Regions from separate parts of the Myxacorys sp. genome, predicted to be linked through region 2. Evidence: riboswitches for the same ligand, from Rfam matches in the RefSeq annotation. Region 2 holds a riboswitch; the other holds the start of a gene.

Region 1 (11,301 bases), on a different contig from region 2:
CCAATCCTCAAGTCAGGACAGTTGATGAAACGGGCAAAGTGGTTGTTAGCCATGAACCCGTTAGTGAACAGGCAACGGCACGGCTAGGATCTCGGAGTGAGTTGCGTTCTAACGTGGTTCATGGAGGGTTTCCCTCTCAAGAATCGAGCCAGTTTGCGGCACCACAGAGCCGGGGATGGCGATCGTCGGGTCGTATGAAAGCCGTCTCCAGTCAAAGCAGAGCGCCGCTTTCGCCCGAACAGCAAGCCTTTGAGCAGCTGCTTGACGAATCCTTAGGCAAGCAGTCTGATCCCTTTAGCGCAATGCGTAGCCCTAACGGAAGCGCCGCTTCTCCCTATCAAAGCGCAACTGAACAGCGCTACTTCCCCGGTCCCAATGGGGAAGAATTGCCCTTGCACGTTTACCCATATGGGGTGAGTCGGCAAAACCTCGATCAGGTGATCCGGACGCTGAACTTACCAATTGTTTTGACCAAAAATATCGAGGATGCTGACACAGTGTTGGCCCTGCGATCGCACGTCAAGAATCACTCTAAGCTCCGGCATCTCGCTCAAACACGACAGATTCCGATTCACACCGTCAAATCAAATAGCGTTCCTCAAATTGCTCTTTCCTTGCGTCATGCGCTCAACATAGATGATTTAGGAGCGCCCACCGATGCAGAATTAGATTTACTCGTGCGCGGCGACAGCACCGACGAAATCGAAGCGTTAGAAGAAGCAAGATTAGCGGTTGAACAGATTGTCATTCCAAAAGGACAGCCTGTTGAGTTGTTGCCGCGATCGGCGATGGTTCGCAAGATGCAGCATGAGTTGGTCGAACACTATCGTCTAAAATCGAACAGCTTTGGCGAGGAGCCAAATCGCCGTTTGCGAATCTATCCTGCCTAATGTGCAACACTAGCCAATTTCTTGAGAAATTGGCTAGTGTTGTAAACCTGTGGTCGGTCGCATTGCCCTTGTAAAGACGCGATGGATCGTGTCTTTACAGACACACCATCGAAGCTAATCAACAGGTCTACACATCACTAGAAATCGGAGATTTTGCGCCGTTTCTTAAGTCTCAAGTTTTAAGTCTTAAGGGCGCAAAGACAGCGTTCCTGACGGCAAAATTTGTGGAGTGCAGTTTAATGCACCTCTTCTCACTCAAAACCTATCGTTTCTGCCATGCTCCAGTTTATTCGGTCAGATTTAGCGCAGCTCACTGCTTACAGTACTCACCATACCGATAATTCAGCCGTGCATCTCGATCGCTTAGATGTGAACGAGAACCCTTACGATCTGCCCGAAGAACTGAAGGAAAAATTGGCCTGGACGTGGCAACAACAGATCGAATCGAATCGTTATCCCGACGGAGGTTATCTTGCCTTGAAGGAGGCGATCGCAGATTACGCAACAGACTCCTCCAACGCCAACTTCGCGGCTGCAAATATCTCCGTTGGCAACGGTTCCGACGAATTGATTCGCTCTCTGCTGATTGCGACGTGCCTCAACGGAGAAGGCTCTATTCTCGTCGCAAATCCTACATTCTCGATGTATGGCATTTTGGCAAAGACATTAGGAATTCCAGTGGTTACGATCGCGCGATCTCCGGACACCTTCGAGATAGATTTGACCGCTGCACAAGCCGCCATTATCGACACTCAACAGCCACCGATTCGAGTTGTATTTGTGGTGCATCCCAACTCGCCCACTGGAAACGCTCTAACTGAAGCTGAAATTACTTGGCTAAGGAGCCTTCCTCAGCACATCTTGATTGTCATTGATGAAGCTTATTTTGAATTTAGCCAGACAACATTAGCAGATGAACTGGTACAGCATCCCAATTGGGTCGTGTTACGGACGTTCTCAAAGGCATTTCGCTTAGCGGCACATCGAGTGGGTTATGCGATCGCTCATCCCGATCTAATCACCACGCTAGAGACCGTCCGATTGCCCTATAACTTGCCAAGCTTTACGATCTCCGCTGCACAATTTGCCCTATCGGAACGACAGCACCTCCTCGCGATCGTGGATGTCTTGCTAACAGAACGTCGCAAACTCATTGCAGAACTCTCAAAACACAAACAGCTTCGCCTTTGGAATAGTGATGCCAACTTCATTCATATTCGGTTGCAGAATGTAAATGAGGCTGACTCTAAACTTGAAGCAATTTATCGATCGCTCAAACAGCAAGGCACCCTGATTCGGTATACGGGTGGTGGGTTGCGGCTTACCGTAGGAACTCCAGACGAAAATCAGCGCACCTGCGATCGAATGAAACAAGCTCTAGTCGAAATGCTCTAGCCTGCGCCGCCCATATAAGACGTTTGGGAGTTTCGACGAATCAGTTCAATCGTCTGAGGTAACACCCCAACGAGAAGCGCGAAGGCATCATCTGGCACTTGAGCTACGATTTCCGCACCAAAATAATTGTCAAACTGATTCAGAATCATTTGTGCTCGCTGAGTTGGTAATGGATTGTCAGTCAACTGTTGAGTCAACCGAATCCACTGCCGGCGGATTAAATATGCCTTCTGGCGCTCTTCGGGGGACTTTGGGCAAACCAACGCCAAATCACCTATGGGTAACACTCGTTCACAATCCAAATCAAAGAAACTACCGACAGCGGCTCCAGGTCCAGCGAACTCAGCATGAAAGCGCTTATATAAGATTAAGCCGTTTCGTCTACGGCTATTGACGATCAGCAACTGTCCCTTACTAAGCTGAGTCAGAATATCAGCCACTTTGCTTAAAGAATTACGATTTATGAAAATTGCCCCCCTATTCTATGGCATGGAACTAGAGAGCAAGAAGCTGTACGTGATGGAAATCAAAGCGACTGATAATACACATTCGTAATTTGGAGCGCTAGCGGAAGTTATACATTCTCTCGCACTCATTCTTTCTGCCCTGTGAAGTGCCTGAGCATTTCTGCAAGAGGTCTCATTTTCAATTTGTTAGCATTCGCTCCCTTTATCTCCTAACTTCTAGAAAAGATAGACCTTAAACTGCCAGAAGTTAGGAGATGTGAAGAGTTTTTAGAACCTCTCTTAGAAGAACGGGTAATTCACGATTCTCCTTTGCTAATTAAGTCTGTTAGCACAACTTTAAATCAGCCTATTGCGCGTTAGAAAAAACGCAGAAGCGATGACTTATGTTCTTAGTGGTCTTCCACATTGGATGGAATTCCTAACACCGGGCATGGGAGTCGCCCCAGTTGCTTGACCAATGAATGATGTTTAGATTCACAGCCCAAAATCATCAGCGAGGCTGACTCAGACTTGACCACCGCTTTTAGCTCTTCGGCAACGGAGCCAAATCGCAAGTGAGTTTTGAGAGAACCTCGCCACTCCTCTGCAAGACAACGCGCGTGCCAAAGAATGCGATCGGCTTGCTCAAACACCTCCGCCATACTTGCTGGAGCTGCTTGTAAGTCTACCTCTTGACATTCAGCAACGGCAGTTCCACCAGTCGTGCTGTTTCCTCCTACAGAGCGCTCTAAATCGCAGTAGGGTCGGCTAGGCTGCAAATCGGCCAGTCTTTGCATCCATTCGTCGATCACATACACCACTTGCACAGTCACTTGTTTCCCCGTAGCTAAGCGGGTCTGATGGGCAATCCATAAGGTCAGATCCAGCGCCGTCTGACTGCGAGGCGAGTGAGAATAACCAACAACTAGATTAATTTCTGAGCTTGAAGCGTTGTGGGAACCTACAGGCGATTTTGCTTGCGGCAAGAGCAACATCTGGTTGACCAAATCAGTACAACCCAGCGTGTCCTGAAGCCGTGCCAACATTGACAAAATATTCACGATAACAAACCTCTCCTAACGACGGTGTGCGAGAGGTGGGTCGGGCAAAGTTACAGTTGTCAAACTTATACGCTGACACCTGTAACTCCCAGGAGACCACAACGACTACTGCACTGGGCAGCACAAGTCTTGGGCACTCCTCCCATTGCCGACGGAGTTAGCTGACGGGCTAAGACTGGAAGGTGTCTCTCTCAAACGCAGAGAGGTTTGACCTAAACCTCAAAACGCTTAAAATTCGCCCCAGAAACATTGGTTCCTCCGCTTGAATTTGAACCCGGAGCTTTACCCCGTTGCTCAATTCAGATTAGGCTACCCACATATGAGAAATTGACGCTAAAACATTCCACTGTGAGAACGTATCAGATTTAAGAATTAAGAAGATGTGCCAGAATTTAAGCTCGACAATCTGATTCTAAATCCGTTAATAACCAACTTATTACAGATTAAGGTGTGAGAACTGCTATCTGCAAAACAAAACCACTTCAGCTCATGAGTTTGCTCAATCGTGAGACACTCTGAATAGTATATCAGTGCATGCCAACTCTGCGATTCTTCATAAAGTGTGATTTCTCATAAATAAAAACAAGCAGTCATCTACACTAATTTTTAGCCTAGCAAAGACTACCGACAGAAAATTCTTAATATTTTTTACAAATAGATTCTTACAAGCTAGAAAAATTGGGGTTAGCTTACTGAAAAACCTTGTCCTAGGCTGCTTGCTGAGAATTAGTTGTCTCAAGCATACGTTGGTAGAGACGTGCCGTTTTTGTGGAGCGCTTGAGCTTGCCCAAAAGTTCTAAGTAAGCGAAGGGAAGCACAATCGGCCAAAGCATTGTTGCGATCGCAATGACAAACCAAGATGTTTTTCTTTCTTCATCAGACATTTCTTCATCGCGGCGGAAGAAAGTCATCCAAGCGGAAAACAAAATCGGCATTACTAGAAGGTAGAAGCCAACAGGGAGTAGGAACAGGGTTTGCATAACCAACATCTCAATGAAAGTCCAAAGTTCGATCCGAAGCTTTTGTGAGAGGCGTTTAGCTAATTCGCCTTGATGTACAAAATACTAAGTTATTCAGGTCTTTCTCATTGGCATAAATACCGAAGCATGAGACGGGAAGTTGCAAAAGCACGTGAATATACTAAATCGTTTTCTGTTTGTTTTATTACTCTTCGCACAGAACGTAATAGCTGTAGTCTTGTAAGTTACGCTCTACTAAACAATAAACTCACACCTGCTAAAGCGATCAGGACACCAAACACTGATCGAATACTAACGCGATCGCCCAACATTCGAGCGAGCGGAATAACGAACAAAGGACTGGTGCTGGTGAGGGCTTGAGCGACTCCAGTAGGAGCAAATTTAAGCGAGATTTGCTGGAGCCAGACTCCCAAATAGGTGCTAACGAAAGCAGTTCCAGCAACAACGAAAAAGAGGCTTTGAGAGCGCAATGGTTTAACGATTTCGTGAGACTGCTTTTGCGCCACGCCCCAAACCAGTAGCACAATCGTTCCGCCAATTAAGCGAATTAACGTACTCCACAGTGGGTCAACATCAGAGTCGATAAAGGCAAATCGAGAGAGGACAGCACCGATCGCTTGTCCTAAAGCGGCAAGCAACCCAAATAAAGCACCGCGCCTGAGGTGATGAGACGGTTCTGTTGATTCAGGAAGGCGCTCAAGAACAACCCAAATTACTCCTGTTAAGATCATCACAATTCCAAACCAGGATTGTGATGAGAGTCTTTCTTGTAAAAAAAACAGCGCTAAAAGGGCGGCGATCGCAGGCGCGAGGGTTTCAAATAAGAGAGTGCGCCTCGCGCCAATCGAGTTGAGTGCATTGAAATAAGCCGTGTCGCCAAATCCGATGCCGATTGCACCACTGAGCAACAGCAGCATGACGCTCTTGAGATGGATCAATGGCACAGGTTGACCGATTGCAAATAGAGTGAGACCGAGCATCGCGATCGCAATCCATCCTTTCGTCAAATTGAGCGCTAGAGGCGAGATTTGACGTCCGACTCCGGTGTAAACCAGCGAGGCACAGGCCCAAATGAAGGCAGCGCTAAGAGCCGCAATTTCGCCTCGATAGTGAAGAACCTGGAACATGAATTTTAGAGAAGTTTTAGCAGTTCTAAGGTCTGTTTGGGATGAACTAGCGTATTGGCACAGAGAATTCCAGAAGCGGCGACGGCAGGAACGCCGATACCGGGAGTCGTACTGTCACCAACACGATAGAGTCCTGAAATCGGAGTGTGGCAACTGGGAAACAGTCCTGTTCCGGCAGCAATAGCGGCTCCATAAGTGCCTTGATGACGACGCAGATACCGAGCATGAGTTAATGGCGTGCCAATGAGTTCTAGCACAATCCGTTGCCTGATATCTGGAATGACTCGCTCTAGGGCGCGAAAAAGGGAGTGCGATCGCGATCTCTTCTTCAACTCGTACTGCTCGTCGCGCATCCATCCCTCATACGGTTCGAGGGTATAGGCATGAACCCCATGATGTCCTGGAGGCGCAAGGCTTTTATCCCACACCGAAGGAATAGAAATCATGCAGGTGTTCCCCGGCTCAGTGATGTCTTGATCAGCGTCATGCACGACGACATGATGCCCGGTCAACGCTTCTAATCCGTCGGCTCGAATGCCTAAATGCAAGTGCATAAAGCTATCGACCGTGGGAGTTGCTAGCGCGGATTGACGATATGCAGTAGGGACATCAGACGGCTGTAGCAGATGAGTATAGGTGTCCCAAATCGTGGCATTGGAGATGACAATCGGGGCGTTTAGGGTCTCCCCGTTTCGCAGTCGAACGCCTTTCACAATGGTTGCTTCCACCAATATCTGCTCGACATGCGTTCCCAAGCGAAGCTGTCCGCCCCACTTCTTGAAGCCTCGGATCAAGGCGTCCACGATCGCAGCACTGCCTCCAATCGGATAGTCAATGACGGATCGCGATCGCTCTCCAAACATAAACGCAACTTCGGGGGCGATCGTCCCGTGAGCCTTTAATCCTGACAAGAGAAAACACTCTAAATCGATCAACCGTCGTACCCAGGGATCACGAATCGTTTGATCCATCAACGCCCCGACCGAGCTTTGAATCAAACCCAGGTTTGGCAACAGCTTTAGCAACGATGGAAAATAGCGGATCAGCGTGGGAATGAGGTTGAGATCCGATCGCAGTGCCAAAGTAGGAATAGCGCGTAAGCCCTCATACAAACTCAAGAAGCGTTTTTCTAGTTGAGCAAATTCTGTTGCGCCTTGAGGAGTGATAGCTGCGATCGCCGCTCGATATTTTTCAGAGTCACCATAGATCGGCAGCGTTGCATCAGGAAAATGATAGTGTCCAAACGGATCGTAGGGAATCGCGGGAATAGTTTCTCCCAAAACGGCTAAAACCTGTCGCAGAGGATTGAGCGAATTTGGGTCAGATAGCCCGCAATAAAACGATGCGCCCGAATCGAAATGAAATCCTTGACGCGAGAATCCATGGACGGCTCCACCCGCGATCGTATGGCTTTCACAGAGGAGGACTTGTTTGCCGTAGCGAGCGAGGAGCGCCCCTGCCACCAAGCCACCAATGCCGCTTCCAATCACAATCACATCGGCTTGCTGCATGAAAAATTTAGAAGATTACATGAATATTTAGAAGTAAACCGTTTCCGACCATTCCCGCTAGAGTGAAAAGGATGAAATCAACCCTAGGAGAACTGCGCTTATGGCTCAGGCAAAACTTGGAGATATGGTCAAAGTCCACTATACGGGCAAGCTTGACGATGGAACCGTTTTTGATTCTTCCACCGATGGCTCTCCCTTAGAATTTACAATTGGCTCTGGACAAATTATTCCTGGATTTGAGCAGGCGGTAGTAGGCATGAGTCCGGGCGATTCAAAGACGGAACTCATTCCCGTCGATCAAGCTTATGGTCCTCATCGCGAAGATATGGTCGTGATTGTCGATCGCGCTCAAATGCCAGGAGATCTAGAGCCAGAAATTGGTCAGCAGCTTCAAATTCAGCAGCCGACTGGACAGCCGATTCCTGTCGTTGTGACGGAAGTTTCAGAGGCAGACATTACGCTGGATGCAAATCATCCATTGGCTGGAGAAGACTTAACGTTTGACATTCAGCTAGTGGACATTGAGGCAGAAGGCTAATCCAAAATTAGTGAATCGTACTTGGTACGTATCAGCATTTTTTGAACTTGTAGCAAAAAAATCTGGCTCCGCAGCGACACAGTTCTGCCACGGAGCCAGATTTTTTGTCAAGTTTCCGTAATGATTCGGGATGAAGATGAAGATTTCATCTAGTGACAACCATGGCGTTTCTTCCTTTCGGTAGAGAAATATTAAAGAAACTTGTTATATCTTTTGAGCAATCTTACCTACAGCGTCAAAGCTAGGGTGTGTTGCAGTTTCAGTGATTTTGACTAAGCCTTCCAGCCAACTCAACTGTCCATAAAGATTTGACAAGACTTGTTACACATGGTTTCTATCTATGAAGGACCCTTCTATTTTTTAACAAGTAGCTATGCGAAAAGGACTGCCGCGCACCCCCATTAACGTCTTTGGTCCGATTCTTGACAAGATCATTTTGACTCACCTTGTCGTGATCGGCTTACCTACAGTCCTGTACTACTACGTGATCAGTGGCGGTGGAAACCTGCTGCCGATGCATATTGTGATTCCGGTGCTGTACTTTGTCACTTCGCTGGTGGTAATTGGGGAAGCGGTTTCTACAGCGCTCACCTACGGGTATAGAAGATCTGGGTCTAAGACATTGCGTAAGCCAAAGTTTGGCTGGATTCAACGATTCTTAAGGACGCCGCGCACATATGACAGCGATCGCAGGGAAGTCCCAGAACTTCAAAGTGGAACGCCCAGAAGCTCACTCATTGTGGCGGCATATCTGCCGAACGAACAGCATATTATTCTCAGCACTCTCAAGTACATTCTGGCAACGCTTAATCGCCCAAAGGATGGACTAGAGCTGATTCTGGCATACAACCGACCGGAGCGACTGGGGATCGAGGATGAATTAGAAAAGCTCGCCGAGCGTTATCCCGATTTGAAGCTCCTGTGTGTCGAAGACAGCCACTCTAAAGCAGAGAACGTGAACGCCGCATTAGAAGTCGCGACTGGAGAAATCACGGGCATTTTAGACGCTGATCATTACCCCAATGCAGACTGCTTCGATCGAGCGTGGCGCTGGTTAGAGAGTTATCGCTATTCTGTCGTTCAAGGTCGGAATGTGATTCGCAATCACGATGTCAATTTTATGACTCGGATGATTGCGGTTGAGTTTGAGTGCATGTATGGAGTAAGCCACCCGGCTAAGTCGCTTCTGGCTGACACTGGCATGTTCTGTGGCTCTAACGGCTATTGGAGGACATCGGTTCTGAAGCGGGTACGGTTTTCGTCGACGATGTTGACGGAAGATATTGATGCGTCACTCAGAACACTGCTTAGTGGCTACAACATTGTTCACGATCCAACGATTCTGACGACAGAATTGGCTCCGGTTGATCTACGATCGTTCTGGTTCCAACGAAAGCGATGGGCGCAAGGCTGGCTAGAGGTCACCCTGAGACACCAGTTTTCGCTGCTGCTTTCGACAAAGCTTGACCACTGGCAAAAACTCTACTGGTCGCTGTTGTTGGTCTACAGTGCAGGGTTTCACTTTGTTGCACTCCAGATGTTTCCAATGATGATCAGCCTGACCTTGACGGGCACAACAGCACCCGAAGTTGCACCAGAGTATTTCTGGGCGACCACTGCATTGACGCTACTGAGTGGTCCGATTCAAACTTTAGCCGCTTGGCTGGTGCGAACCGACCTCGTACATCAGCCCCGCAGGGATTATCTAGCGTTTTGCCTATTCATTCCGTTCTACTGCGTGTTAAAGAGCGTAATTGCCATTACTGCAATTTATGATCATTTTGCAGGCAATACAGAATGGGTTGTCACGCGTCGAGGATTCATGGAGTCGCTGCCGACTGGATTCTTACGTAAAGCGGGATAGAGGAGCTTATCCATTTAGCGTTTGAACCGCGACGGCTTTAATCGTAGCAAGCGGCACTTGATAGAAATACTGGCGACGGAATTGTTCTTCGCGCACTGCATCTAGAAATTGCTCAACTCTGCCTCTTGCTTCGGCTTGAGGCTTTTTTTCTGCCCAAACGATGCTAAAACCTTGTTCGGTATAGGAGACGCTGAAGCCAAGCAGTTCTAACGCTTGAAAGCCCATTTTTAGAGGCAAATCACCAATTTCCAAACGATCGTAGAGTTGTCGGCGAGTGGCAGTTTGCTCAGTGCGGCTTAAGTATTTGGCAATGCCGATCAGGGTTTGCCACGTGTCTTGCGGAGGAGTAAGGGTTGGGGCAGAGTAGGCGATCGCTAACAGCCTTTCTTCTCGTGCCGCTCGCCGAAACCATACTTGCAACTCCTGCCAGCTCGTTGGACAGGTTTGGACTTGAAGCGGTTTAACATCACTGGAAGAGGATTGAGTGCGCCAATCGAGAATCCAATCGAGGCGAGTCGTCTGAGTGACAGCATCCGCGCAGGGACGCAAGGCAATGAGGCGGACTTCGTAGCGTTTATGATAGGTGTTGTTTTCCAGTTCGACGATCGCGTCGCAGCGACCTGGAGGAATCTCATTAGCATAGTGCCCCCACCAAAGCCCAGGAAATCCGGTCGTCGCCGAGTCATCCCAAAGGGTAAAAGAGGTGCGAATGTATTCAACTTTTCGTCCCCGTAAGTCCTGAATTTTGCGGTTTTTGTCTGCTTCTAGCCAACAGTTTTGAACTAGCAATCGAGGAATCGGGTTGCCCATCCCACAAGGTTCGATCAAGCGCAATTCTTTGTATAGCTCTAGTCCAAGTTCTGAAACCGTGACGCAGAGATCGGCTCGCAGCGTGGGCGATGCGATGATACCTTGTTGCAGTAGCCGTTGATTGATTGCAGCTTTAAACAAGGGTAGGTTATCGACCGAAATACTGAGTCCCGCCGCGAAGGGATGGCCGCCAAAGCGATGAAGTAAGTGTTCTTGATGTTTGACGAGTTGATAGAGATCGACCTGATTGATAGAACGGGCAGACCCCCTTGCAAGTTGAGGTGTAGACGGTACGGCTGGCTCACTTGGTGCGCTGAGCAAAATAGTCGGACGACCGTATTCTTGAGCAATTTGACCTGCAACGAGACCCAAAACGCCTGGACTCCATTGTTCATCCCAAAGAACAATCACACTGGTTGTTGAGAGATCTAGCTGTGATAGTTTTGCTTGGACGTGCTGAGTCACATCTTTTTGCAGGGCTTTGCGACGCGAATTGGCGAGTTCTGTTTCTTCTGCTAAGTCTCGACACCATTGAGCATCTTGACTTGTGAGCAACTCAACGCAGAATCCAGCATCACCTTGAATTCGGCTCACGGCATTGATTCGCGGACCTAAACCGAACGAAATATCGGTAGGCCGATCGCCCGATCGCTTGCAAAATTCTAAGAGCCGAGCAATG
Region 2 (11,301 bases):
CCGTCATCGCCTGATTGAGGGCAGTGCGGTCAGTGATGTCACCGTAGACGAAATCAATAGGACACTGGGCAAGGCGAGAAAGATTACTGGATTTGCGAACGATTCCAACGACAGAATCGCCACGTTTGAGCAACGCTTTGACAAGATGCGATCCGGTAAATCCATTTGCCCCGGTGACTAGTGCCTTCATATCAGTGTTTTAGTGTCGCGATCGTGAATTTGAATGTGCAGAATATCACAAAGATTTTTCGTAAATGCGGTACGTCTTGTAAATAACACCTCCTGTCGCTTCAATCAATTTTCGAGACGGTTCGTTGTCTTCATAGATCCAAGATAGTTCTGCTCGCTTGTAAGGTTTGCCTTCTTGGATTGTGCCTTGGAATCCTAAATAGATTAATGCGAGCGGAACTAACTTGCGGCGAAATTCGGGAAGCGCTGCGATCGCGAACACACGACCTTGATTAATCTGACGCCGATACCACAGAAACTTGAGAATGCCTAGCCAATTCAGCTTGCCATTTACATGCTTCAGCGCAATGTTATAGTCCGGCAAACTCATAAAAAAACCGATCATCTCACTCTTGTATTCTGCGATCAAAAATGTATCTGGATCGACCAAGCTTCGCAGCGATTCTGCCTGTTCTAGAAATTCCTCTTGCGTTCGAGGTGTCGAACTCCAATTGCCCGAAAATGCTTTTGTGTAGAGCTTGTACATCTCGATCGCATCTTGTGTAAATCCATCTCCTTTAGTTCGGATGGAGCGAAATGATACTCCCGATTTGCACGCAATTTTGTAGCCCTTCTCAAATTCAGGCGATAGGGGTTTATTCACTGGCAGGTCATAAGCGTAAGCATCTTTCGCTTTCTGCCAGCCATCGCGCACCATAAATTCTGGATAGTAAGCCGGGTTGTAAGGCATCATCACCATCGGCGGTGAATCGAAGCCATCGACCAGAAAGAAACAGGAGTTTTGGGTCGAAAAGTTAATCGGACCTCGAACCTCTGTTAGGCCGCGATCGCGTAACCAATCGCAAGCAGAGTTGAGGAGAGACGTTGCGATCGCGGCATCATTAATGCATTCAAAAAATCCGAACAGTCCGACGTTTTTTCCCTCACGCTCAATCAATCGTCGGTTCACCATCGCCACAATTCGACCTACCCCTTTTCCATCTTTCACCGCAATAAACGGCTGAAGCTCTCCATATTGGCGAAACGGATAGTCAGGTGAAAGTTCTTTAATCAGGTCGCTCCGCAATGGTGGAACCCAGTTTGCATCATGGGCATACACTCGTGCAGGCACATCCAGAAAAATTTCTTGGTGTTGGGCAGTTGTAACGGGAATGATTTGAACAGGTTTAGAAGAATTCACAGCACAATCCTCTTCGTTCAATCGATTGAGTTCAAAATCATATTCACGTTGGTTCAGAATCCAGTGTTGAATGTGATTAATCTTCACTGTGGAGTTTAATCGATTCAATGAACAATTCCTACTCCAATTTCTAAGCGATGCTCCTTGGTGGGCAGAAACACTCAACCACGCTTAGAACTATTGCTTAACGTACTAGCAGATCGAGCTATTAGCCCAATCAAGGATTGCTCTCGTTGCGAGCGGCTGCTATTCGTTGTTGAGCAAGCGTACTACGAGCGCGAACGGCAGCATTATCGTCCTGGTTTGCTAGGGTGTTGAGTTGGGCTTCGATTTGAACCAACCAGGGGGATTGAGTATTGAAGAGGGCAAGTTCTTGCAGTGCTACAACTGCCGCATAGCGGACGATCCACTCATGATCCTGTGAAACGATCAGGAGCGCTTCTAACGATTGAAGTTGAGCTTTTTCCACTTCGTCAGGTTGTAATTGCTCCCAACGTGAAATTCCCAATCCTTTTGTTGCTGCCCGACGGACGCTCAGCGCGAAATCATTTTTTGCAGCATCTAACAAGGTTGGTAATGCGCGTGGGTCAGCGATCGCAGCTAGCGCCCGAATTGCCCAAGCTCTAGCGCCATAGTCATAGTCATCCAACTGTTTTAAAAGTGGGATAACGGCAGGTTCTCCAATGCGAATGAGTCCATCTACAGCCGCCACAGCCGCCCCCGGATTGTTGTAGCCTAACGCAGTAATTAGCACTGGAACTTCAGCTTCAGAGGCAACTTCTGCCAACGCCTGCACTGCTTGTAAAAGACGAGTCGCGGAATCTGCGTCGTCAATAGCACGAATTAACTGGAGGACTTGAGGATCGGTCATGAGAAGAGATTTAAGCGCAATCTGGACATAAACCATTCTATTTGACCTGGCTTACTCAATGCTGACAACTATGAAAACTGAACAAGGGAAATGAACAAGAGACGAACAGGAACTGACGCAGCAGATTTCGGGACTTCAGTTTAAAGTCACTAATTCTGTTCTACTTTCCATAGCCTCCCTCGATTGCCTTATTAAATTTCTGGTTAAACTAACCAATTACAGTATTGTGATTGATTTCGGTAATACATTCGATATATCTAACTCCAATCTCATTGTGAATGGATTGTAATAGGATTGGATTCACACATCGGAATAGCGCTTTAGAGAATAAACTCTAAAAACTGACGCTTACAGCTCTTATACACATAATCAGAACTATGTGCCGATGCCCGCTAAAGCAACGCATCCATCAGGGTCATGACATGAACCGCTCCGTCCGAAAGCTCAGGCAGTGGAGTCTGTTTAACCTGGTGTTCGAGTAAGCCTTTGAGCGCAATCAGCTTGAGACTATTTTCTGCTAACGTCTGTGCGATCGCATCGGCAGCAGCGAGATACCCGATCGCACCCAAATCGGCTAATGCCGATCGACGCAATGACAAATTATGCCCCGCTAGTGCCTCAACTAGCAGATCGCCGTACTGTTGATCTTGGGTGAGTTGATACAGGGCACGAGCCGCTGAGTATCGAACCCGCTCGATCGGATGGTCAAGAAACTTCACAAATGCACGCTGCGCTTCGTCCGACTCGGAAGGAGCAGCTGCCGAACATAACTCCCCTAGCGCCTCTAAAATCGCATCGTAAGGCTGGACGAGATCAGGGTCTACTGGAGAAGGAAGCGTTCCAGGAATCTCATTGTTGAGCAATCGCATCAATACTGGAATCGCAAACGGATCGCCCAATTGCTCTAGCGATTGAGCCGCGGCTTCTCGAACATAAAAATCTGAACACTCTAAACTTTTGATTAGGGCGGGTACGGCCATATTGGGGACTGACGGATGGCGCAATTTCCCCAATGCACGCGCTGCATTTCGCCGGAGCGGATATCCTCCCGCTTCTGTGCGATCGGCTTCATCTTCCAACGCCACCATTAAGCTCTCGATTGCTTCAGGCTCGTTCACTCGAAACTTACCGAGCCACCAAGCCGCATACATTCGCAGACCCCGATCTTCACCGCGTAGGTTTGCGATCGCAGTTTCGATCGTCAAATGACCCCCAGATGGAGAATCAATGCCTGCATTTGCTTCATCACTCATGTGACTGTCCAGAAAATTCGTCAATTTCTATGGTCTGCATAAGTCTAACTCGAAACTCAGACTAGGGTTTGCTTTAGATTTGATGATGGATCTGTCAGACGCTTGCCCCAAACCTTTGTGAGAAACGGAGGCACTACTAAATCATCTGCTAGTCTGTCACATCCAATCTGTCACATCCGCAGGCGAAGCCTCCTCAGAAGTACCTCAAATCCGTTGTTAATGCGTAAGTCCTAATTTTTGTTCTCAAAAATTCGCATAAAAAAATAGGTTGCTCTAAGCAACCTATCTATACCGATTCAGAGAAATATCAAACAAAGATGGCAATTCGTAACTCAATACAAATTGCAGATGATTTAGGTTCCAGTCATCCAGGAGTTGGTGTACTCAATCTGGTCAGCTGTTAGAGAATCAATGGTAAAGCCCATTGCCTGTAGCTTCAGACGCGCAATTTCTTGATCCAACTCAGTTGGAATAGGATACACATCAGGAGCCAGCTTGCCCTTGTTTTTCACCAGGTACTCAGCCCCTAGCGCTTGGTTTGCAAAGCTCATATCCATTACCGCGCTGGGGTGTCCTTCAGCCGCCGCCAAGTTGATCAGACGACCTTCGCCCAACACAACAACCGATTTACCGCTCTTCAGCTTGTATTCCTCGGTGAAGTTGCGAACCGTCTTCACATCGCTGGCACGACTTTTTAGCGCTTCGAGGTCGATCTCGATGTCAAAGTGACCCGAGTTCGAGACGATCGCACCATCTTTCATCGAGTCAAAGTGATCTCCGCGAATCACGTGCTTGTTGCCCGTGACGGTGATGAAAATATCACCTTTCGTGGCCGCCACATCCATCGGCATGACCTGGAAACCATCCATCACCGCTTCGATCGCAGCAACGGGATTAATTTCAGTCACGATTACATTTGCGCCCATACCTCGCGCCCGCATCGCTGTACCCTTGCCACACCAGCCGTAGCCAGCAACAACAATGGTTTTACCCGCCAGCAGAATGTTGGTCGCCCGAATGATGCCATCTAGGGTGGATTGACCCGTCCCATAACGGTTATCAAAGAAGTGCTTTGTTTCTGCATCGTTGACGTTGACTGCCGGGAAGGTCAGTGCGCCATCGCGCAGCATCGCCTTGAGGCGAACAATCCCAGTCGTCGTTTCTTCAGTGGTTCCGATGATATCTTCAAGCTGATGCTTGCGCTGTTGAACCAACGTTGCAACCACGTCACAGCCATCATCAATAATGATATTCGGACGGTGATCAAGCGCGATTTGCACATGCTTGTGATAAGTTGCATTGTCTTCGCCTTTCAGGGCAAAAACAGGAATGCCATAGTCAGAGACTAAGCTTGCCGCCACGTCATCTTGAGTAGACAACGGGTTGCTGGCAATTAGAAGGGCGTCCGCGCCGCCTGCTTTGAGGGCGATGGCGAGATTTGCAGTCTCGGTCGTCACATGAGAACAAGCAACGAGTCGGATGCCCTCAAATGGCTTCTCTTGGGCAAAGCGATCGCGAATTTGCTTCAGCACAGGCATTTCACGCCCAGCCCATTCAATTCGCTGCTTGCCCTGAGGAGCCAAAGAAATGTCTTTGACTTCGTATTTCAAGCGCTCTGGAGTCGCTACCATGAATTCGGTTCCTCTAGATAAATCAAATGAAAGATAGGGATCTGTAAAATCCCTCTTAACAAATTAGCCTGCAATTTCAAAACAAGCCATCTAAAACTCAGAGATTTTCAAGTTTTTTAGAGGATTTGCCAAAATCAGAGGCAGAAGTACTCCGAAAGGAATAACTCCTTTGCACAAAGTGCATTGAAGTCGCTTCTGAAGTCAAGGTGATCAGCAAAGCTTATTGACGATTTAACAGAACGGTCTACAAACTCTAGCAAGTCATCATAAAGTCATTCGTAAAGTCGTTGAAGTTCTTTTATGATTTAACAGAAATACAAAATTTAACTATTCAGTTCTCACCTGCTAACGAAGCGGTTAACGGCTATATTGTAGGGAGAGTTAATCTTTCTATGATAATAGCGTTCTCAATGTTATCTAAGGTTTATGAATAATTTACTCGTAATCAAGATAGTTGGAACAGAATGCTCAAACGATAGTCTCAACCAATCGTGTTGTAAGACCTGCCCAACCTAACCTGCGAAGGATTGACGTATCGGGATTGTCTTTGCTACATTTCATAACTATCTTTGCTTCTACGCAGGGATTGAACTGAAGTCAGTCAGCCTAATTCAGCGTTGTTCAAGTCTTTAAAATAAGGCTTGCAAGCTTGAAGCGGAGGAACCAAATCTTGGGGCTAACTAGGATCGCTATTGTGGTATGGCACTTTACCTAGAGGGCATCTCCCAGTCCTAGCCCGTCAGCTAACTTCGTCGGCATTGAGAGAGGACTGGAGAGCTTTCGGCTCATCAGTGTCTCTTGTTGAGACTGCTCAGTTTGGCATAACTGAACTCAACTGTTAAAGCACTGAAATTATGGTTCAACTCAGCATAATGGCGCTCTTTGTCGCTGTGAGTCAGGCTACTTGGAAGCGGACAAAGCTTGGTCTGTTGCGAAATACAGTGCTCTATCCAGCACTGGGATTTCTGGGGATTTTACTACTATGGTACGGAATTGCCTCGCTGCGGCATGAATTGATGCCGTATCCTCATGAAGCGATCGCCAACAACCTAGACTTCATCATGCACCCATTTTATCAGCGGGGTGCGGGTGATTTAGGAATTGGGTGGCTGCTGCTCGCGAGTTTACGACGAGTCTTGCTAGGCTTTTTGTTAGGGGCAGTCGTGGCAATTCCTCTCGGCTTTCTGATCGGCATGTATCGCCCTGCGCTACTGGCACTCAATCCGATCATTCAGATTCTCAAGCCGGTGTCACCCCTAGCATGGCTACCGATTGCTCTCGCTATTTTTAATTTGGCGGAACCCTCTGCAATTTTCGTAATTTTCATTACCTCTTTGTGGTCAACCATCATCAACACTGCTTTAGGGGTTTCCAGCGTTTCCAAAGATTATCTTGACATAGCACGAGTGCTGGAAATGCCGCCGTGGCGACGGGTTTACAAAATCATTCTGCCTGCAAGTCTGCCCTACATTTTTACCGGATTGCGAATTAGTTTAGGGATCGCTTGGCTGGTGATTGTCGCAGTAGAGATGCTCACTGGCGGCGTTGGGATCGGCTTTTTTGTCTGGGATGAGTGGAGTCGCTTGAACCTCAGTTCGGTGTTTTTATCGGTGTTTGTGATTGGTGTTACTGGCTTGTTGCTGGATGTCGCAATCTCCAGACTTGAAGCGCTCATCACTCACCGCCGAACTCCGAAAGAGGGATAACTGCTCCTCTAACCGTCTACATCCTACATTTCAAAACTACCCCGCATTTCAAAACTTATGACGACTCAAAACTCCTGGACTAGGCGCGAGTTTTTGCTGGGCGCGAGTGCAACCGCCACAACCGTCGCGTTGGGGGCTTGCAATATCAGTGCGGATCGATCCGCCTCCGGATTGACTGAAGAAGCAAAGGCAATCGAGCGAGTTGTCAAGCCATCTGAACTAGAGAAACCAGATATCACCGTCGGCTATGTGCCAGTGAATGACTGCGCTCCTTTTGCGATCGCGTGGAAAAAAGGCTTCTTTCACAAATATGGGCTAAACGTGCGCTTGAATCGTGAAGCAAGCTGGGCAACCTCTCGTGATGGCTTGATTTTTGGTCGTTTAGACGCCTCGCCTGTCGTGTCTGGAGCAGTGACAAACGCCCGAATTGGCGCGGAGGGAGCGCGTCATGCTCCCTTATGTGCAGGCATGGTGATTCACCGCCACGGCAATGCAATGACGATGAACCGCGACATGTGGAACTTTGGGTTGCGTCCCTGGCAGGAATATAACGGGAACTTAGAGGCATTTGGTCAACAATTTCGGTCATATTTTGAGCGTCAGCCCAACGAGCGCAAGGTTTGGGCAGTTGTCCTGAGTTCTGCCATCTACGAATATTTCGTGCGCTATGTGGCGGCGGCGGCAGGCGTTGATCCGCTCAAAGAGTTCCGCATCATCATTGTTCCCCCTCCCCAAATGGTGACGAATGTGCGAATTGGAGCGATGCAGGCTTACATGGTTGCCGAACCGTGGAACACTCGCGCCATTACCGGAAATGCTGGCATTGGCTTCACCTTTGCTCAGGGCAAAGAAGTTTGGCTCGGGCATCCCGATCGCTTACTTGGTGTAATGGAATCGTTTATTAACGAGAATCCCAAAACCTATCGATCGCTACTAAAAGCGATGATCGAAGCCTGTCAATACTGCAGCAAACCGGAGAATCGCGTTGAAGTGGCTCAACTAATTACGGAGCGATCGTTTACCGGAGCAAAACCAAAAACCGGAGCGATCGACAAATTTACAGCTCCTGGAATTGTCGGCAACTACAATTACGGCGGCTTTGATGGCAAAGATCGCACCGTTAAATCTGAAGACACGACCATATTTTACGATTTGCCACCCAACCTGCCGCAAAAGCCGGGAGGAACGTCAACGTTTTTGTGGCGATCGGAAAGTCTTTGGTTGATGACTCAAGCGGCCCGATGGGGGCAAATTAAAGAGCTTCCCAAGAACGCGGATCAGCTTGCGGCTCAAGGTTGGCGCACAGATATTTACCGCGACGTTGCTAAAGAAATCGGCATTCCCTGTCCCACTGACGATTACAAAGTTGAACCTCCCGAAGCGTTTATTGACAAAAAAGGCTTTGATCCGAGTGATCCAGTGGGCTATCTCAAAAGTTTCGAGATTCGCGCCGATCGCCCCGTTCCGATTTACTTCGGTTAGGGAAACTTAAACCGCTCAACCCTTCGTTTACCTATTCACTCTCCAAAACTACTCTGCAAAACCTATGACTAAATCAAGCTTGCAAACAGCAGATACTAACGATAGGCAGCCAGAAACGGCTGGATTCTTAACAATTGAAAACGTAACCAAAGCCTATCCCACTGGAAATGGGGGCGAATTCGTTGTCCTTGACAATATCAATCTCACTGTAGAAGCGAACCAGTTTGTATCGCTGATCGGGCACTCCGGCTGTGGCAAATCGACCCTACTCAAGATCGTGGCAGGATTGGAGCGGTCAACCTCTGGACTCGTGACGCTAGAAGGGCGAGAAATTCGCAAACCAGGAAGCGATCGCATGATGGTGTTTCAGAACTACTCGCTGTTACCTTGGCTTACCGTACGTGAAAATGTTCGGTTAGCGGTAGACGAAGTGTTAAAAGACGCGTCCCGCGCCGAGAAAGCTAGTCTAGTGAATGAGCATCTAGCCATGGTCAAACTGATGCCAGCCGCTAACAAATATCCCGATGAGATCTCTGGCGGCATGAAACAGCGGGTGGGCATTGCACGGGCATTGGCAATTCGTCCTAAGATGCTGCTGATGGACGAACCGTTTGGAGCACTTGATGCCTTGACTCGCGGCAAGCTTCAGCGACAAGTACTGGATATTTGGGAAGCCCATCGCCAAGCCGTGCTGATGGTGACGCACGATGTGGATGAAGCGCTGTATATGTCCGATCGCATTGTGATGATGACGAACGGACCTGCCGCCCAAATTGGCGAAATTCTAGACGTTCCGTTTGCCCATCCGCGAGATCGCGCCGCCCTGCGAGAAAATCCTCACTACTATGAACTCCGCAATCATGCGCTAAATTTTCTTGATCAACATTTTGGTGCTGATGATTGAGGCTCTTGGAGTGCCCTCACTACGTGCATTTATGACAGAATCCGCTACCAGAGTGTCAGCTTTTAGAGGCGGTTATCACGCCAAATCTCTATCCAAATCTGTAGTGACGATTAACTACAATAGAGATATCTAGAGCTTAGTTGACCTATGGAGATCGGACGTTTCCTTTCGCTTCAGAACGGGCGAGTTGGACAGTATCTGTCACCCAGAGTTTTAGTCGTTAGAACTCCGTTTCGCCGAGTTCCTCATTCTGAGGAAGCAACCTATTTTGGGTTTGAGACGTTTGCTCAAGCTCAGAAGTTCACACAGCGTCTTGCGAGTTCTGGGTATCATTTTCGACTTCAGCGGAGCCAGATTTTAGACCGGTTTCTGTATGAAGTTAAGCTGCCTGGAACAGCTGCGATCGGGCCAATGCTAGCCTATTGGGATCGAGCCGATCAGCGACGACTGGGGACAGAGAACTCGCAAAAAGACTGGTCGAATGCGCCGCGTAATTTAGAGCAAATCGCTTCCTAGAAGGGCTTTTCAACCCTCTTTACCACCAGTTGCAATTGGTGTGAATCTGCACTACAATTAGTACATTAGTACAAATGATTCAGGTTCTTGTTCCATGACGAAGCATTACATTCTGCACCTTGACCCTGCCGCCAAGTACGAATGGGATCGCTGCTCTTTGAGAGATCCGATCACTGCCGATCGTCCTGCCTTTGCTGAGCTGATTGCTGAAGCTGTGGGGGATCAGTCCGGTTCCTACCTGGTAGCTGTAAATATTGAAGTTCAGGTTTTGGAGAAAGCTGCGCCCCAAGCTCAGATGCCACCTTCAAGCATGTCTGAGTTGCCTAATCGCGCCTTGCCCCAGCTACAAGAACTCGTCGCATAGCTGCTTCTAGGTCTTTAGTTTCTCCTATTTGTGCGTAGCCTTTGTTGTTCGTAGTCTGTAGTCCGTTGCGGCTCTTTGGCTGCTGACCCTTTTACGTTCAAGGAATGTCGAGTCATGAAATTTCGTTTAGATCAGTATCCCGCTGCGATCGCGCAAGCAGCCCATCATGTCAATGAGCTAGAGCTAAATATTGCTGAAATCCGTCAGCATCTTGCCCGGTTAGAAGGCAATGCAGATATGGTTGTCGCATTTGAAACGGCCCTTAAGAATGACAATCAGCGCAAAGCCCGTCGCTTTGAAGTTTTGCAAGTCAACCAAGAGTATGGACGCGCGGTTGATGCCCTAAACCGTGCCTCTACCGAGAAAGCCAATGCGCTGGCGCATTTAGAGCATCTACGCAATGAGTTTAGTGTGGCGAAATTGGAAACACGACTCACGATCGCACAGCAGTTGACTGGGCTTGATTCACGTGAGCTAGTCGGTCTGTAAGCTTGTTTGAGCTGGGTAAAGTTGAGCAGTAGAGCAATAAGTTCTACTGCTTTTTTATGGTGTGTCCTCTATTCTTTGTTTGCTGTTCAAAGAGCTTTGGGCACTCTACAGCAGTAAAAGTTGTGAGATACATCGCATGTCTAGTGCAGGGTTGAATAAGTGGATTGTTAGTGGCAACCTGGCGGCAGATGCTCAAGTTAAAACTGTTGACTTGAAGAATGGCGAGCAAGCTCAAGTTGCTTCAGTCACTTTGTATGTTCAGAAGCCTCGTAACCGTGAGGAATCGTTTACAGTGTCTCTGAGTATTTGGGAAAAGTCTTATGCATGGCGCAAACTTCAGTTCTTGAAGAAAGGCTCGCTTGTCATTTGTACAGGTAACGTTGAACCGAACCCTTTTATTTCTAGCAATGGCAATGTCCCTAAAGCGGGCTTGCAAATGACAGTAATTGATATTGATCTTGATATTGTTCGAGATGCTGAGAGCGAACAATCTGGAAGTGATGTTGAAGAGATAGTAGCGATCGCGTCTTAAAGCTGATTTATAAAGAGAATTTAGAGGGGAATTAGATTAGTCTTGAGCAAATTTTAGGCTAGAGCGAGTTGAATGATTTAGCCATTTGATAAAGCCATGTAGTGAGCCTATCAACTCTAGAGGTGGATGAGGCACTTTACTAGCAAATAAAATCCTATGTTCAAGCATAGAATTTTATTTGCTA

Evidence for each region. Region 2 has a riboswitch for cyclic di-AMP ahead of ntrB (nitrate ABC transporter permease). Riboswitches for the same ligand answer to the same signal wherever they lie in the genome.
Region 1: it holds a riboswitch for cyclic di-AMP, as region 2 does, so the genes downstream of both, AC5I6P_RS22425 (universal stress protein) here and ntrB (nitrate ABC transporter permease) in region 2, are expected to answer to the same signal.

The regions. Positions count from the first base shown of each region.
Region 1 is NZ_JCACCM010000163.1:14,205-25,505, forward strand. Features, by position in the region: gene AC5I6P_RS22410 (R3H domain-containing nucleic acid-binding protein) at 1-890, shown strand, start outside; gene AC5I6P_RS22415 (histidinol-phosphate transaminase) at 1,167-2,285, shown strand; gene AC5I6P_RS22420 (hypothetical protein) at 2,282-2,725, opposite strand; gene AC5I6P_RS22425 (universal stress protein) at 3,142-3,792, opposite strand; cyclic di-AMP (ydaO/yuaA leader) riboswitch at 3,927-4,082, opposite strand; gene AC5I6P_RS22430 (hypothetical protein) at 4,500-4,772, opposite strand; gene AC5I6P_RS22435 (DMT family transporter) at 4,997-5,899, opposite strand; gene AC5I6P_RS22440 (phytoene desaturase family protein) at 5,905-7,410, opposite strand; gene AC5I6P_RS22445 (FKBP-type peptidyl-prolyl cis-trans isomerase) at 7,511-7,948, shown strand; gene AC5I6P_RS22450 (glycosyltransferase family 2 protein) at 8,322-9,812, shown strand; gene recJ (single-stranded-DNA-specific exonuclease RecJ) at 9,819-11,301, opposite strand, start outside.
Region 2 is NZ_JCACCM010000106.1:9,455-20,755, forward strand. Features, by position in the region: gene AC5I6P_RS13135 (NAD-dependent epimerase/dehydratase family protein) at 1-190, opposite strand, end outside; gene AC5I6P_RS13140 (hypothetical protein) at 236-1,477, opposite strand; gene cpcF (C-phycocyanin alpha-cysteine-84 phycocyanobilin lyase subunit CpcF) at 1,587-2,240, opposite strand; gene cpcE (C-phycocyanin alpha-cysteine-84 phycocyanobilin lyase subunit CpcE) at 2,633-3,493, opposite strand; gene ahcY (adenosylhomocysteinase) at 3,847-5,124, opposite strand; cyclic di-AMP (ydaO/yuaA leader) riboswitch at 5,753-5,896, shown strand; gene ntrB (nitrate ABC transporter permease) at 5,979-6,830, shown strand; gene AC5I6P_RS13165 (ABC transporter substrate-binding protein) at 6,888-8,312, shown strand; gene AC5I6P_RS13170 (ABC transporter ATP-binding protein) at 8,377-9,216, shown strand; gene AC5I6P_RS13175 (hypothetical protein) at 9,364-9,732, shown strand; gene AC5I6P_RS13180 (hypothetical protein) at 9,827-10,096, shown strand; gene AC5I6P_RS13185 (hypothetical protein) at 10,211-10,585, shown strand; gene AC5I6P_RS13190 (single-stranded DNA-binding protein) at 10,722-11,117, shown strand.